Regions from separate parts of the Agrobacterium sp. SORGH_AS 787 genome, predicted to be linked through region 1. Evidence: riboswitches for the same ligand, from Rfam matches in the RefSeq annotation. Region 1 holds a riboswitch; each other region holds the start of a gene.
The links. Region 1 has a riboswitch for cobalamin ahead of QE435_RS23490 (DUF1852 domain-containing protein). Riboswitches for the same ligand answer to the same signal wherever they lie in the genome.

Region 1 (4,210 bases):
TCGCCCTTGCCAGCCGTCTTGCTGGAAGCGCCGAGCGACTTCTGTAGCAAGCCAAAGTCAGGCCGGCCTTCCTCATCAAGCACCACCGCCTCGCCATCGATGATCATCGTCGCCGGCCCGAGCGCTCGGGCCGCCTGTTCGATCGTTGGAAATCGATGCGTCCAGTCATGGCCACCGCGTGTGAGGATTCGCACACGTTTCGGTTCAATATGGACAGCTAGGCGATAGCCGTCCCATTTCAGCTCCCACCTCCACTGATCACCTTTTGGCGGATGTGCTTTCAGTTGCGCTAGCGCCGGCTCGACGCGTTCAGGCATCGGATCAAACGGAAGCTGTGGCTGCGCGGGATTTCGCTTCCGATGCGGCTTCGAGCGGATCGGGGCCTCAGTCTCACGAAGAAGCGGCTTAGATCTCGGGGGGGGGGGTCGTCATGGCGGCAGTTCAACAGAAAACCTTAAGAATACTCTGCTGACCGATGTGCACCCTCCGATATACATTCCCGCGCAAACCAGGGATGCCGCTGCAAAAAAATTCTTTCATCTTTAGTTGTTTGATTCGGCAGAGAATATTTCTCTATCCTTACATTAGGACGGATTTCCGAACGTTAGCCCGGCTTGACTCTTGTGCCGGGCATGAACAAAAAGTGAACAAATAGGTTGAACGACATGACGTCGATCCTTGAACACGATCTTGAAGGGAGCCGTGAACGATGACTGCTGCCCGAGAGAGGTTGATCTCCGATCTGCGCGAGCGCATCGCCTCGATGCAGGGCGCGCCGAGCAGACGTGCCGGCTGTCTTCCCTTCGGCGCGCTGGAGATCGATGCGGTCTTGCCGGGCGGGGATCCTATGGGGCACTTCATGAGTTCGCAGGCGGAGGTTCTGGCACCGTCGATGGCGCGGCCGCCGCGCTCTTCGTTGCCGGAATAGCGGCCCGGACAAAGGGCCAGATGGCATGGTGTTTGACAAGGCCCGACCTCTTCATGCCGGCGCTGGCGCAAGTCGGCCTTCATCCTGACCGGGTCGTATTCGTTGAGGGACACAAGGAGGAGGACGTCCTGGCGAGCATGGAGGAGTGCCTCTCATTTGGGGGCCTTGGCGTTGTCGTCGGCGAACTGGTGCGGTTGCCGATGACGGCGTCGCGGCGTCTCCAGCTTGTCGCTGAAAAGACAAGAACCATGGCCATCGCCGTCCGACGCTGGCGACGGCAAACGGAGGCGAACGATTTCGGGCAACCGGCGGCCTCGACCACCAGATGGCCGGTCAGCGTGATGCCGTCGGAAGAACTGCCGGTTCCGGGGGTGGGGAGTGCACAATGGTTTCTGGAATTAATGCGCGTGAAAGTGGGTGAGTGTGCTGAGTTTCTCGTGAGAGCGTGTGATGACAAGGGTCGTATCCATCTATCTTCCCGATCTGCCGACGGATCGAATACGGCGCGCGGATCCCTCCATTCCGCCTGAACAGGCCATTGCCGTGATCGCCAAGTCGGGGTCGAAGCGCTGGGTCTCTGCCGCCGATGCAGCCGCCGGGAAAGCGGGCGTGAGAGCAGGGATGCCGGCCGCGAAAGCACAGGCGATCTTCCGCGACTTGATGATGGTCGAGGCCGACCCTGCGGCCGACGCCGCTGCCCTTGAACGGATCACCCTTTGGGCATTGACCGTCTATTCGCCGATCGTGGCCATCGACGGGATCGACGGCATCGTGATAGATACCGAGGGCGCCGATCACCTGCAGGGCGGAGAGCTGCCAATGGCGACAACAATCGTTAACCAGTTTTTAGGCAGGAAGCTCAATGCCCGCGTTGCTGTGGCAGACACTTGCGGTGCGGCGCGTGCCTGCGCGCGGGCGATCAACAGAGAGACCGTCATTGTCCCGAGGGGCGGGACGCTTCAGGCGGTCGAGAGGCTTCCGCTTTCTCTGTTGCGACTTCCGGAAAAGATCGTCGCCGACTTGAGGACCCTGGGCTTCCAGACGATCGGTTTGGCGGCTCTACGGTTTTACGATCTGGCGGTTTTCAGGCGCTACATTCCCTCGGCCAGCGTCCATAGGGCGCGATTGAAGCCAACATTCTGATCGATGCCGTTAATGGTGCGGGTCCGGCTGCGGCGTATAAGGGTCGTATTTCAACGCCGCATGCAATCGCGCAATCCATCAGATCTAAGCCTGCGGTCGAGTTGTGATTTAACGATATAAAGATATCGTTATATGATGTTGACTGACGGCTTACCCTTCAATATGGTCATGGTGCCTAAGGTTCTCCGGTCGTTGCGCGCAACGTGCCGGAGCTAAGAGGGAAGTCGGTGCTCCGTGTCATTCGGAAATGCCGACGCTGCCCCCGCAACTGTAAGCGGCGAGCTGAAGTCCAGTATGTCACTGGTTTACCCGGGAAGACGGACGGAAGTGATGAACCGTGAGCCAGGAGACCTGCCTTTGGCGAAGTAACGTCCACGGGCGGGGTGTCCCAGTGTGCCGTAGCAAAGGCTGCGCTGTAGCGGCCTGTCTTGCTATGCGTCCGCAGACCCATGCCCCCAGCTTTAAAGGGGCACAACATGTCTCAGACCTGCAGTTTCACAATCACGAGCGTACCCTTCGACGAGGACTACCGCCCTTCGGAGCATACGCGCATCACCACCAATTTCGCCAATCTGGCCATGGGCGAAAAGAGGCAGGAGAACCTGCGCAATGTCTTACGGATGATCGATAGCCGTTTCAACGCCCTTGCGTATTGGGATAATCCCAAATCGGACCGGTATTCAGTCGAACTAGAGATCATTTCGGTCGAAATATGCCTCGATTTTAAAGGCGAGAAATTTCCTCTCATCGAGATACTGAAGACGACGATCATCGATCACAAGACCGGCGAACGTATCGACGGCATTGTGGGGAATAACTTCTCCTCCTATGTGCGGGACTACGACTTCAGCGTCGTGCTGCCGGCGTATAACAAGAGCCTTCCTGCCTTCAGTACTCCGGCCGATTTCGGCGACCTGCATGGGAACCTGTTCAAGTCCTTTCTGCAGTCGGATGCCTACCGGTCGCACTTTCGCAAGCCGCCGGTCATTTGCATCAGTGCCTCGACCAGCAAGACCTATCACCGGACCGAAAATCATCACCCAGTCGTGGGCGTCGAGTACCGGCAGCATGAGCTCTCGTCCACCGATCAGTATTTCGGGAAAATGGGATTGGAGGTTCGCCACTTCATGCCTCCGGGCAGCGTTGCGCCGCTGGCCTTCTATTTTGTTGGTGACCTGCTGGGGGATTATTCCAATATCGAGCTCATCGGCATCGTCAGCACGATGGAAACGTTTCAGAAGATTTATCGCCCTGAGATCTACAATGCTAATGCAGCGGCCGGGACGTTTTACCAGCCCGATCTGAAGCACCAGGATTATTCGCTGACCCGGATCGTCTACGACCGCGAAGAACGCAATCGCCTAGCGGTGGATCAGGGCAGATTCACCGAAAAACATTTCATCAAGCCATACCGCGCCGTCCTTGAGCAATTGTTTGCCCAGTGCGCCGCCTGATCAACACTTATAAGAGGTCCTTATTGTGAAGACACTTTTCCCCACATCGACAGCCGGCAGCCTGCCGAAACCCTCCTGGCTTGCGGAGCCCAAGAAACTGTGGTCGCCCTGGAAACTGGAGGATGAGGAATTGCTGGAGGGCAAAAGAGACGCCCTGCGCCTGTCACTTTACGATCAACAACAGGCCGGCATCGATATCGTCAGTGATGGCGAGCAAACTCGCCAGCATTTCGTTACGACATTCATCGAGCATCTCGAAGGGGTCGATTTCGAGAAACGCGAAACCGTCAGAATTCGCGATCGCTACGATGCGAGCGTTCCGACAGTCGTCTCGAGCGTCTCTCGCCAGAAGCCAGTTTTCGTCGAAGACGCCAGGTTTTTGCGTCAGCAGACCAAACAACCCATCAAATGGGCTTTGCCGGGTCCAATGACGATGATCGATACGCTGTTTGACGGCCATTATAAGAGCCGTGAAAAGCTTGCCTGGGAATTTGCCGGGATACTGAACGAGGAAGCAAGGGAACTGGAGGCTGTCGGCGTCGATATCATCCAGTTCGATGAACCTGCGTTCAATGTTTTCTTTGACGAGGTGAATGACTGGGGTGTTGCGACTTTGGAAAGGGCAATTGAAGGGCTGAAATGCGAGACCGCCGTCCACATTTGCTACGGTTACGGCATTAAGGCC
Region 2 (4,210 bases), on a different contig from region 1:
TCTCAACAGTGGGCGGGTTGTGTTGAGCAATGCCAGATATTGATATCCAACCGGAAAGGATTTGATAGTCAGATCGGGATTGTTTTTCAGTCGGCTGACGACCTCTGATGGCAGTCCGAAAGCGAGATCCAACTCTCCCGCTTCCAGCGCCAGCGTCATACTCTGCGCATCCCCGAACTTTCGGAACTCAACTTGCGAACGTTTGTCTGAACCGGGAAAATAGGTGTTCGGCTCGAGTGTAATGGAAGCGTCACTTTTAAAGGCAGCGATTTTGTAGGGGCCGGTGAACGTTGCCTCACCATTCGCCGAGAGTGTGTAAGCAACCATCGGCCACTCCGCAAACAGAGCAGGGATGTAGGGTATCGGTTTTTCCGTTTTTACCTTGAGCGTTAAGTCGTTGACCGCTTCGAAGCTTAGCTTCCCACCAGTGGCAAGGGCGGCTTTGTTTTTCGCAAACGTGTTCTCAAAACCAGTTGCCAGAGCCTTTGCCGTAACAGCAGATCCATCAGAAAACATGCGGCCTGGCCTAAGCTCTATCGTCCACGTAAAATCGTCGTCGCGCTTGGCACTTTCAGCCAGTTCCGGAACCAGTTTGCCGTCGCGGTCGACGGTAAACAGATTTTCGCCAACACCATGACTCGTCAATGCCCAACCGTTCGAACCTTTGGCCGGATCAGTGCCACTGGTGATGTAGGTCGCACCAACATGGAGTGAGTCCGCAGCGACGGCAGTTGAAGCCGCTGCCATTATGCCAACGGCGGCGAGCCCAGCAAAAGCAACGCAGGACGTGAATCTGGATAACATCTTATCTCCTCGGATCAATTTGGGGATTTTTCAGGCGCTGCTTGTGGCCTGTGGGGTGATACGCATAAGTCTCGACCACACGGCCGCCGAGTAAATGGCAGGATATGATGTCATCCACGGCCTGCTCGGTCACACCGCCGTAATAGGTACCCTCTGGAAACACCTGTAATACCGGTGCCAGACTGCAGGGCCCGAGGCACGTCGACTTCGCCGTCATAGTGCCTTCGCCGACAATGCGCAGTTTCTGACGTTCCTGCTGATTGCGTAGATGGTTCCAGATCGTATCGGCACCTGCGCTGTTGCACGTTGCACCAGAGCAAACGAGAACACGGTACCGCTGCTGCGGCACGATCGTTCCCTCGAGAGCAACAGCTTTTCCTTCGGCACTCTCAACGATTTTCGGCTCCCTCAGAAGATCAGCAACTAGCGGTAACATGAAGGGAGAGGAGGCGATGTCTTGAGTGATCGATACCCCAGGCCATGGCTGTTCCCCGGAGCCTCGCCAGCGCTTTATCGATTTGTCTAACCATCGGAAAAAGCTGGGTTCCATCGGCAAAATCAACGGAAGGATGATGATGTGGTTAAGGTTTCGGGCCACCAGGGCAACCAACCCTTCGAAGAATGAGGGCGTACCTTGTTCGGTAAATGCAAAACTGACGACGTCCTCGGGGCATAACTCGCCCAGTTGCGCTGCCAGTCGCTGCATTTCCCTATGGGGCGCGGCCGCAAAGGCGGATTTTGCAATCAGGAGAATTCCGCGCCTTGCTGGTCGATCTGGATGCTGTTGTTCGCTGCGCACTGCCTGAATCTCAATTGGAGGAGGCAGCAAAAATGATGGCGCATCTGACCACACCGTCAGCACACAATCATTCCTGTGGCACACCCCGACCACGGAATTATATATCGTCAGGCAGGTCTCCTGGCTCGCGGGTCAATGCCGTTTTCCGTCTTCCCGGCAATTCTGCCAGTGACATATCGGACAAACGGCTCGCCGCTTACAGTTGCGGGACAGCTCCGGTTTTGCACCGAATTCCCTCTTAGCTTCCACCGAGGTGAAAGAACCATGACTGGCCAAATCTACATGGCGCGCCATTCCTGTCAACGGCGCAACACCATCGCAAAAGTGTGGCGGACCAACTTGCGATGAAAAAGGATTTCCATTGATCATTTGCAGACCGGCGCACGACGCTGAAGCTCAAATATCTGTACGAACGTCCCTTAGAGTGAATTTACCGCACCCCCTCGACACGATGATCTTGGGCGGGACAGCACTGGAGGTTTCTTCGTCAAATTCTGGCATTCGAGGCAGTGCACCGAGGTGGGTTTCTTCATTTTAAGTCACACGAATTCTCATCCAGCCGATATGTAATGTTATACCATTTATGATAAAGTCATTGCGACGGCAAGCTCGAAATTCGCCACGTTGGAAAAAGGAATCGAGGCCAAGCGTGGACGGAGCCGGTTTCGACTATCAACGCTTCCGCATGCCATCATGGGCTTTCAAGAGTGCCCATGACCCGCAAGCACCGGCACCACTAAGTCCGACGTCCGTCGACAGGCTCCATTCCTTGTCCATCAACGATGCGGGGTTGCCGCTGTGATACCAGTCAGAATTTTGCGGTCAGGTTGAGCCGGAACGTTCGACCCGGTGAAGGCATCAGTCCGAGCGTCAGCGTATCCATGTAATAGGTATCCGCAACATTATCGATGGCGGCATCGATCTTAAGGTTGTCGTTGACCTTATAGCTGGCGAAGAGGTCAACCACGGTGTAGGGTTTCCACTCCACATGGGTCAGGCTTCCACCTGTGGAGTTTGATACCCCCAAAGCGGTCGTGGGACGGTTGCCGATGTAATTCAACCTGCCGCCGAAGGTAAGAGTTTCGTCCAGAGCCCGCATGCCAAGAGTGAGCGAGAGGCTGTCTTTCGGTGGAAGTTGGTTGATGACATAACTATTGGCAACGCCGCCGCTTGAGCAAAGGGCTGTATACGACGTGCCGGAAACTTGTCCGGGACGAGAGCAGAACTCTGTTCGTAGGTAACGGGTGTAGGACAGGTCGCCAAAAAAGTCGCCCGCGTCGTAGGATGCTGCCAGCTCAACACCCTCCAACTTGGCATAGTCGATATTGACGATATAGGCTCTCCCTTGATTGAGAGATCTGGTGAGATAGTTGTCCACCCGATTATGGAAATAGCTGGCCTTCAGTTTGAGTTCGTCTCCTGCGGTGAAGATGCTGTCGCTCATCACATTAGATCCAAACTCCCATGTCCGAGCGTGCTCAGGCCGCAGAGGATTGGCTTGGCCCGGTGGAAAATCGCCGCCGTAGAACGAAAATCCTCGTGTGGTCTCGAAAAGGCTGGGCATACGCAGAGCTTCGGCATATTTCGAGTAGAACTGGATACCATCCCAGGGTTCCACCATAACGCTGCCCATGGGAGCAAAGCCGCTATCTTCATAGGATTGATAAACGCCGGAGTTCGAGGTGGTCACGGCGAGAAGATTGGTCGAGCCGGGATGGGCTCGACGATATGCAGCCCGTTCAGCCGAGGAATTGAAGCTCAGCACCTGGCCATTGTAGCTCAATGGATAGGTGGTCGTTTCCCATGGCCGAGTGTCTCTCGATTTGAACTCTGAATATCTGAGAGAACCGTTCAACGTCAGCCATTGCGTCGGCTTCCATTCACCGGAAGTGAAGATGCTTGCTTCACGGCGGTTTCCCTCTCGCGCATTCGGTAGATTTGCTCCTTCGCCTGGCTCGATAAGCTCGTGCGTGAAGGAGCCTCCGTAGTTGAACGACAGGTCGCCCCAAGCGGTGTCGAAACGTGACGTATTCTCCGCATTGATGCCCCAGCGCCGGTTCGCAGCACCATAGTAGTTGTCAAAAGTGGGATCAGCCGGCGTGCCGACAGCGGGCCAATACCATTGCATAGGCGTTGTGAGATCGGCGTTCGTCATCCATGCAGACAGTTTGACGTTCACAAGATCTGAATCCTCAGGATTCCAGCCATATTTGGCTGTATACGTATCCATCTCCACTTGGCTCAACGTGGCTTGATAGGCCCCATAATCTCCTGAATATACGATCTGGGACGGCATGATCTCTCCATATCGGCTTTCATAATGAATGTAGCCGAGATCGATCTTCTGATCGTAGGGTAACCGAACGGTGGTTTTTAAGAGGGTCGAGGTGTTGCTCTGCGACGTGTTGAGAACCTCCTCTCCCGCACGGAACCGGTTCAGGCCGGAGAACCCGACTGCAGTCCAACCGGGTCGAGGGAGACTGCAAGTCAACTGTTCTGTGACCCTGCCGCAATCAGGAAACAGAACTGGACTGGGCACATCGCCCTTCGTGCCGGCGTGGTAATTACCGTTCTGGCGACGGGCAAAGCCAGCGACGATATCGAGGT
Region 3 (4,210 bases), on a different contig from region 1:
GTTCCGGCAAGACCACATGCATGGCAAGATCGGATGGATTGAGGCCCCGCATGTTCTCGGCCCAGCCATCGCGCCGGGTCGTGGCCATGATCACTTGGAACACCGGCACGCCCACCCGGTCGAACAGGCTCGTGCCGTCCTGATCCGTCTGGCTGGCAAAGGCAGTGGCGGCGATAATGGCAGCGGGTTTCAGCGGTACCAGCGCGTCTTCGAGGAATCGGATCGCTTCACCATCCTTCAGGCCGCTGACGAAGATCGGCAGGGGTGCGAAACCGCGGGACTTCAGCGCCTCGAAGAGCGCATCGATTGGTGCAACATCGGCAGCCAGAAGCATGGAGCGATAGAAAAGGATGGGAAGTCTTATCGCTTCGGGGGCAAAAGCCGCGAGCACCTCATCGACATGGACGGCGCCAAGACCCGGCAGATAGAAGCCGGACTTCGGCAGCGGCTCCGGCGTGAAGCCAGGCCAGGCACCCTCCTCAGCAAAAGCGGCAAGACCTTCCGAAAGCCGGCGCATGTTCTGCGGGCCGCCTTCGCGGAAGAAGGAGAGGATTGAAGCGAGCCACGTCTGGTCGATTGTGGATTGCGCCTCGAGCTTTTCGTCGCGCTCGCTACACTCACCCGGCAGGAGCAGGAGCTTGACGCCGCGCCTGCGCGCCATCATCGCCAGCTGATCGACGCCGTAGCGCCAACGGTCCGCCCCGCCAAGAATCCGGATAAGGATCAGCTTGGCATGTTCTGCTGTCTTTTCGATCCAGAGGTCGACGGACATAGGATGGCGCAGTTCGGAGAGATTGGCGACGCTGAGCGAAACGCCAGATTCTTCAGGCCAGGCGTGCTGCAAACCGGCCAGATCGCTTGACGAGAAAGACAACACCACCACATCCGCCTGGGGCTGGTTGAGATCAACCGGCTCGATCAGGTCGTCTAGCGACGAAGATGTGGTGGCGAGAATATGCATGATGCGTCAGGCAGCCAGCATCTGTTCGATCTTCTCGCGGTTGAGGCCCTTTTCGCCAATTACCACCAGCGCAGAACGCCGCACTTCGCCCGCAGCCCAAGGGCGATCGAAATAGTGGTTCACGCGCGAGCCGACCGCCTGAACCTGCAAACGCATCGGCTTGGCCGAGACTTCGACGAAACCTTTGATGCGCAACACATTCTCGGAGGCCGCGGTTAGAGCGATACGCTCCGCCAGCGACTCAGGATCGGATACCGCGCCAAGCTCGACGACGAAGCTATCGAACTCGTCATGATCGTGGTCTTCCTCCTCGTCATGGTGGGTATGGCGGTTTTCGATATCGTTCTCGACCGCAAGCCCGAGACCGATGAGAACCGCAGGATCGATCTGGCCATGGGATGCGACGACGATCTTCGCAGCCTTTGGCAGATGCTCGCCGATATGCGCCTTGGCGCGTTCCAGACCATTCGCATCGAGAAGATCGCCCTTGGTCAGCACGATCAGATCGGCGCAGGCGATCTGGTCTTCGAAGACTTCTTCGACCGGATCGTCATGATCGAGCGCTTCGTCATTGGCGCGCTGGGCGGCGAGCGCATCCATGTCATGCGACACCATGCCTTCCGCCAAGGCCGCACCATCGGCCACCGCAACGACGGCGTCGACGGTCACGCGGCTTTTGATTGCCGGCCACTGGAAGGCCTGCACAAGCGGCTTTGGTAGTGCGAGGCCCGAGGTTTCGATCAGGATATGTTCGACCTTGGGCTGGCGGCTGAGGATCTGTTCGATGGCCGGCTGAAAGTCGTCAGCGACCGTGCAGCAGATGCAGCCATTGGCAAGCTCGACGATATTTTCCTCCGGGCAGCTTTCGATGCCGCAGCCTTTGAGGATTTCGCCATCGATGCCGACATCGCCGAACTCGTTGACGATGATCGCCAATCGCTTGCCATCGAGCTTTTCGAGAAGGCCGCGCAGCAGCGTGGTTTTGCCGGCGCCCAGAAAGCCGGTGACGATGGTGCAGGGAACGCGCTCTAGCGTGGTCATGATGTCTCCTCGACGAAATTCAAAGGGGGAATACGCGCGACCATGCCGCGCTTCAAACTATCGGGACGGCCGCGCCAGGGCATCAGGCCATCGGTGGACGTGGAAAGCAGGCGCGCACCGGTGATGAGATCCTCGGCGTTTTCAGGCGTCAGCCCGCCAAACACATAGGACCAGCCGTCGGCTGTGCGCATTGCGGCGCTGGCACCACGCTTGCAATTGGCGAGGCAATTGACGCTGTGCACCTCGACATTTACCTCGGCGCCAAGCGCGATCGCCGCTTGCGCGAGAAGCGCACCAGGACGGGGCTCCGCATTTGGCTCCGCCTCGTCGCGGCAGCTGCGACAGACATAAACGACCAGGCCGGACGCTTCGCGCGTGTCGGTTGATCCTTCAGTCCGTGACGATGTTGAGGTGATATCCAAACCGTATCCGCTTCCGCCATTCAAACATGCAAGGGGTGCGGATACCGAAGACGGAATGCGAGACAGCGCAAACCGAAACTCGGCGAGACCGACTGACCGGAGCACCCCGCCCGGCAGACGTTTTGTTCTGAAACGGCAGGTCTCCTGGCTTGCGGCTTGAACGAGCGCCCTTGCACCGCCTTCCCGGATCGAAATCCAGTGGCTTTACGGTGTGGGCTCGCCGCTTACAGTTGCGGGGGCAGCCACGGATTGACCCGAGAAGTGGGCGGAACCGTGTTCCCTCTTAGCTTTTCCCGTTGCCGGAAAAAGACCGTCAGTGCCTTACCTTTACGGGCAAGCCGCGGCTTGGTCAATGCAGGCGTTGGCACGCGGCTCATCGGCTCCATTGCGGAGGAGGGCGTTTTGACTATAGTCGCCGCTTCTAAAAACGGCTCGGAAGGACGTGGGACATCATGACACGCGAGATCAGCGACAGCGAGGCCGCCCGCCACCGCGAAAAGATGGTGAACCGCAAGAGCGTGCAGGATGCCGAAGTCGCCGAAAAGACCATCGAGAAGGGTCTGCTGATGGTCAATACCGGTCCCGGCAAGGGCAAGTCGACGGCCGCGTTCGGGCTTGCGCTTCGAATGCTCGGCACGGGAAGACGCGTCGGCATCGTTCAGTTCATCAAGGGTGCGTGGTCGACCGGCGAGCAGCAGGCGCTGACCATTTTCGGCGACCGGGTGGAATGGCGCACCATGGGCGAAGGTTTCACGTGGGACACGCAGGATCTGAAGCGCGACGTCGCGGCAGCCACGAAAGCCTGGGACGAAGCCAAAATGCTGATGGCCGACGAAACGATCGGACTTCTGGTCTTGGACGAGCTGAACATCGCGCTTCGCTACGACTATCTCGATCTGACGGAGGTCGTCGCCACCTTGCAGAACCGCCGCCCTGATCTCCACATCATCGTTACCGGGCGTAACGCCAAGCCACCGCTCATCGAGGCAGCTGACATGGTGACGGAGATGACGCTGGTGAAGCACCACTTCAAGGCAGGCGTCAAAGCCCAATCCGGCATCGAGTACTGATCCATGGCCGCCAGATCCATCATGTTTCAGGGAACCGGCTCGGATGTCGGCAAGTCGCTGATGGTGGCAGGTCTGGCGCGCGCCTTTACCCAGCGCGGACTTTCGGTTTTGCCCTTCAAGCCGCAGAACATGTCTAACAACGCGGCGGTGACGGCAGATGGCGGCGAGATCGGCAGGGCGCAAGCTTTGCAGGCGCGCGCCGCTGGCGTGCCGCTGTCAGTGCACATGAACCCGGTTCTGTTGAAACCCCAGAGCGAAACGGGTGCGCAGGTCGTGGTTCAGGGAAAAATTCTCGGCAATGCGAAAGCAGCCGACTATCAACAGATGAAGGCCGGGCTGATGCCCCGGGTGCTCGAAAGCTTCGAGCATCTGAAAGCCCGCGCCGATCTGGTCCTCGTGGAAGGTGCCGGCAGCGCTTCGGAAGTCAATCTGCGCGCCAACGACATTGCCAATATGGGCTTTGCCCGGGCAGCCGATGTCCCCGTGATCCTGATCGGCGATATCGACCGGGGAGGGGTCATTGCCAGCCTCGTCGGCACGAAGACAGTGGTGGATGCGGACGACGCCTCGATGATTGAGGGATTCATCGTCAACCGTTTTCGCGGCGACCCTTCGCTCTTCGATGAAGGCATGCGCGTTATTGCCGAGCATACTGGCTGGAGCTCCATCGGCCTCCTCCCGCATTTCGCCGAGGCATCGCGCTTGCCCGCCGAGGA
Region 4 (4,210 bases), on a different contig from region 1:
TGCGCCGCGATCGCGGTCGATGCGCTGGGCGAGGAGCGGGTGCGCTGTATCATGCTGCCCTACCGCTACACCTCGGAAGAATCGCTGAAGGATGCTGCCGATTGCGCCAAGGCGCTTGGCTGCCGTTATGATATCGTTCCGATTGCCGAACCTGTCGATGGCTTCATGTCGGCACTGTCGGATTTGTTCGAAGGAACGGAAGAGGGCATCACCGAGGAGAACCTGCAAAGCCGCGCGCGCGGTACGATCCTGATGGGCGTATCCAACAAGTTCGGCTCGATGGTCGTGACGACCGGCAACAAATCGGAGATGTCCGTCGGCTATGCGACGCTCTACGGTGACATGAATGGCGGCTTCAACCCGATCAAGGACCTCTATAAGATGCAGGTCTATGCCATCTCAAGATGGCGCAACGCCCACGTGCCGCCTGGCGCGCTTGGGCCTTCGGGCGAAGTCATCCCGGCCAACATCATTTCCAAGGCACCCTCTGCCGAGTTGCGTCCCAACCAAACCGACCAGGACTCGCTGCCACCCTATCCGGTTCTCGACGATATTCTCGAGTGCCTGGTGGAGCAGGAAATGTCCGTCGATGAGATCGTGGCCCGCGGTCACGATCTCGCGACGGTCCACCGCATCGAGCATCTGCTCTATCTCGCCGAATATAAGCGCCGCCAGTCTGCGCCAGGCGTGAAGATCACCAAGAAAAACTTCGGTCGCGATCGCCGGTATCCGATCACCAATCGGTTCCGCGACAGGTAACTCCGACTGGTCCAAGGGCAATCGCAACGGGAGGAACGATGCGAAGTTCAGTCGAGATATTCAATGTCCGCACCCGCGAGAACCGCGTGGTCTGGCAGACGGAAAAGCTGTTCGAAGCCCCGAACTGGTCTCCGGACGGGCAGTATCTGTTGCTGAACAGCGATGGAGCTCTCTACCGTCTGTTTCTTGCCGGAGACATCTCCGTCGATAAGGTAGACACTGGCTTTGCCGTCCAGTGCAACAACGACCACGGCGTCTCGCCGGACGGTTCTGTTTATGCCATTTCCGATAAGGTCGAATTCGGCAAAAGCGCCATCTATCTTCTTCCATCCATCGGCGGCACGCCGAAACTGATGACGCGGAACCTGCCGTCCTACTGGCATGGCTGGGCGCCGGATGGCAAAAGCTTCGCCTATTGCGGGATCAGGGATCAGGTTTTCGATATCTATGCCATGGACATCGAGACCGGCACCGAAATACGCCTGACCCATGGCGAGGGGCGAAATGACGGCCCGGATTATTCAGCCGATGGTCAGTGGATCTACTTCAACTCCAGCCGCACCGGGCAGATGCAGATTTGGCGGGTGAGGCCGGACGGATCGGATGTGGAGCGCATCACCGATAGCCCATATGGCGACTGGTTTCCGCATCCCTCGCCCAAGGGAGACAAGGTCGTTTTCATTTCCTATGACGGCGACGTCTTTGACCATCCGCGTGATCTCGATGTTCGCGTGCGACTGATGGATACCGATGGTGGCAACGTCGAAACGCTCTTCGGTCTCTTCGGCGGGCAGGGGACAATGAACTCACCCAACTGGTCAGCGGACGGTGACGAATTCGCCTATGTGCGATATTTTCCGGTTGGATAGACGTAGCGCGCTTGCCTTCCGATCGGCAATTGCCCATACGCAACGTCGTCAGGTGCCTGCTTTGGCAGGAGAATCGGGAATGCGGTGCAAGACCGCAACGTGCCCAACGCTGTAAGGCGGATGCCTGTTGCCATAAGCCACTGAGCAATCGGGAAGGCGGTAACGGGCAGAAGAAGCCAAGTCAGAAGACCGGCCTGACACGATAGACCAGTCCGCGCGGACGGCGGCAGGTTGTGAGGAAGAACGGTGTGCAGTGCCCCGATTGGCACGCTCATGCGGTTTCTTCTGCATTGTTGGGGATTGACGATGCGACCTGATGATACCCGGCACGGCCTGATGCCGGCCTTGGAATTTGCTGAAGACGAAAAGGCTGCGGTCTACCGCGCCATCGAGACACGTCGCGATGTCCGCAACGAGTTTCTGCCGAACCCGCTCTCGGATGAGCTGATCAACAAGCTGCTTTCCGCAGCCCACGCCGCGCCCTCGGTGGGCTTTATGCAGCCGTGGAATTTTACCCTCGTCAGCGATACAGACATCAAAGATGCCGCATGGCAGGCTTTCAGCCGCGCCAATGAGGAAGCCGCTTTGATGTTCGCGGACGAAAAGCAGGCCCTCTATCGAAGCCTCAAGCTGGAGGGCATCAGAAAGGCGCCGCTCTCCATCTGCGTCACCTGCGACACCACAAGAGGTGGCGATGTCGTGTTGGGGCGAACGCACAATCCGCGTATGGATGTCTACTCCACCGTCTGCGCTGTGCAGAACCTCTGGCTGGCGGCACGTGCCGAAAGTGTGGGCGTCGGTTGGGTTAGCATCTTTCATGACAATGATATCCGAAAGATTTTGGGCATCCCCGAGCATATCGAAATCGTCGCATGGCTCTGCCTCGGCTACGTCGCTGAACTCTACGCCGAGCCTGAGTTAGCGGTGAAGGGTTGGCGTCAGCGTTTGCCGCTGGACGAACTGATTTTCAAAGACCGGTGGGGTGCCAAGTAGCGAAGAGGCCATCTTGTCGGTGGGCGTATCAGTCAGCCAAAATCCACTTGCCAGTCCTCATGGCCGGTGGCTTAGTTCACTCTCATTTCGAGAGGGGATCATATTATGCCGATTGAAAACTGGCTGGCCTTCGTTGCCGCATCCGCCATTATGCTCGCCATTCCCGGACCAACGATCTTGCTGGTCATTTCCTACGCGCTTGGTCACGGTCGCAAGGCAAGCAGCGCCACTGTTGCCGGCGTGGCCCTCGGCGACTTCACCGCCATGACCGCGTCCATGCTGGGTCTCGGTGCACTGCTCGCGACCTCCGCCGTTCTCTTCACTGTCTTGAAGTGGGTGGGTGCTGCCTACCTGATCTATCTCGGCATCAAGCTCTGGCGCGCGCCTGTCGGCACGTCGGCGCAAGGCGAGGGTGACGTGACGGGCCGCGAGCGTCCGCTCAAGATCTTCCTGCACACCTACATCGTCACGGCGCTGAACCCGAAGAGCATCATCTTCTTCGTCGCCTTCCTGCCGCAGTTCCTGGTGCCGACCCTGCCGTTTTGGCCGCAGGTGCTTATTTTCGAAGTTACTTTTCTTGTGCTTGCGACTTGCAACGCCGCTCTTTATGGGTTGCTGGCAAGTGCAGCCCGCAACACCATCCGCAAGCCCTCCGTCCAGCGTGTCGTCAACCGCACCGGTGGCGGACTTTTGATCGGTGCCGGACTGCTCGCGGCAGGCTGGAAGAAGGCGGCCGCTTAAAAGCGTCGCCATTCCGTGCGGCGCCGAGTTTTGGAATATAGCAATGTCAGTGCCGCACATTCTTCTTGCCCTTGTCACCGTTTTTCTCTGGGGCTTCAACTTCGTCGTGATCAAAGTCGGCGTCATGGATATGCCGCCTCTTTTCCTCACAGCCTTGCGCTACCTCTTCGCAGCCGTGCCGCTGATCTTCTTCCTGCCGCGCCCCAAGGTTCCCTGGAAGCATATGGTCGTCTACGGCATGGTGATGGGCTGCGCGCAATTCGGGCTCCTCTACACAGCCATCAGATGGGGTCTGCCTGCGGGACTTGCCTCGCTCGTCATGCAGTCGCAGGCTTTTTTCACCATGGCGCTGGCCGTGACGCTGCTGGGTGAAATTCCGCTGAAGTCTCACATTGCCGGGGCAGCCGTTGCCTTTTCCGGCCTTGCGGTGATTGGCCTGGAACGTCTGGAACTGACAGCGCTCGTGCCACTGTTGATGTGCGTAGGAGCGGCCTTCAGCTGGGCTGTCGGCAACATCGTCAACCGCAAGGTGGGCCGCGTCAACGCCATTTCCTTTGTCGCCTGGACCAGTCTCGCCCCGGTTTTGCCGCTGGTCGCACTTTCGCTGCTGCTCGAAGGCCCGCAGGCGATTCGCGAAGGGTTGGCAAATGCCAACATGATGACGGTGGCGGTCATCGCCTATATGGCCTATGGCGCAACGATCATCGGGGCAGGCATCTGGAGCTTTCTTCTGCTGCGTTATCCGGCGGGGACGGTGGCGCCCTTCTCGCTACTGGTGCCGATCGTCGGCTTCCTCGGTGCCTATTTTGCTTTTGCCGAACATATCACCACGCTCGAAATCGTTGGTA

Region 2: linked by a shared signal. The riboswitch ahead of QE435_RS05735 ((2Fe-2S) ferredoxin domain-containing protein) and the one ahead of QE435_RS23490 (DUF1852 domain-containing protein) in region 1 are both predicted to bind cobalamin.
Region 3: linked by a shared signal. The riboswitch ahead of QE435_RS13705 (DUF1636 family protein) and the one ahead of QE435_RS23490 (DUF1852 domain-containing protein) in region 1 are both predicted to bind cobalamin.
Region 4: linked by a shared signal. The riboswitch ahead of bluB (5,6-dimethylbenzimidazole synthase) and the one ahead of QE435_RS23490 (DUF1852 domain-containing protein) in region 1 are both predicted to bind cobalamin.

Annotation. Positions count from the first base shown of each region.
Region 1 covers NZ_JAUTBG010000003.1:4,536-8,745, reverse strand. The annotation lists partial or broken gene QE435_RS23505 (ATP-dependent DNA ligase) at 1-377, opposite strand, end outside; partial or broken gene QE435_RS23500 (ImuA family protein) at 710-1,458, shown strand; partial or broken gene QE435_RS23495 (DNA polymerase Y family protein) at 1,379-1,978, shown strand; cobalamin riboswitch at 2,233-2,445, shown strand; gene QE435_RS23490 (DUF1852 domain-containing protein) at 2,548-3,525, shown strand; gene QE435_RS23485 (methionine synthase) at 3,551-4,210, shown strand, end outside.
Region 2 covers NZ_JAUTBG010000001.1:1,311,864-1,316,073, reverse strand. The annotation lists gene QE435_RS05740 (ABC transporter substrate-binding protein) at 1-804, opposite strand, end outside; gene QE435_RS05735 ((2Fe-2S) ferredoxin domain-containing protein) at 806-1,666, opposite strand; cobalamin riboswitch at 1,696-1,885, opposite strand; gene QE435_RS05730 (TonB-dependent receptor) at 2,412-4,210, opposite strand, start outside.
Region 3 covers NZ_JAUTBG010000002.1:909,257-913,466, forward strand. The annotation lists gene cobN (cobaltochelatase subunit CobN) at 1-961, opposite strand, end outside; gene cobW (cobalamin biosynthesis protein CobW) at 968-2,005, opposite strand; gene QE435_RS13705 (DUF1636 family protein) at 1,999-2,424, opposite strand; cobalamin riboswitch at 2,541-2,754, opposite strand; gene cobO (cob(I)yrinic acid a,c-diamide adenosyltransferase) at 2,877-3,494, shown strand; gene QE435_RS13715 (cobyric acid synthase) at 3,498-4,210, shown strand, end outside.
Region 4 covers NZ_JAUTBG010000002.1:2,251,412-2,255,621, forward strand. The annotation lists gene QE435_RS20195 (NAD+ synthase) at 1-759, shown strand, start outside; gene QE435_RS20200 (TolB family protein) at 798-1,628, shown strand; cobalamin riboswitch at 1,662-1,841, shown strand; gene bluB (5,6-dimethylbenzimidazole synthase) at 1,935-2,621, shown strand; gene QE435_RS20210 (LysE family translocator) at 2,727-3,362, shown strand; gene QE435_RS20215 (EamA family transporter) at 3,406-4,210, shown strand, end outside.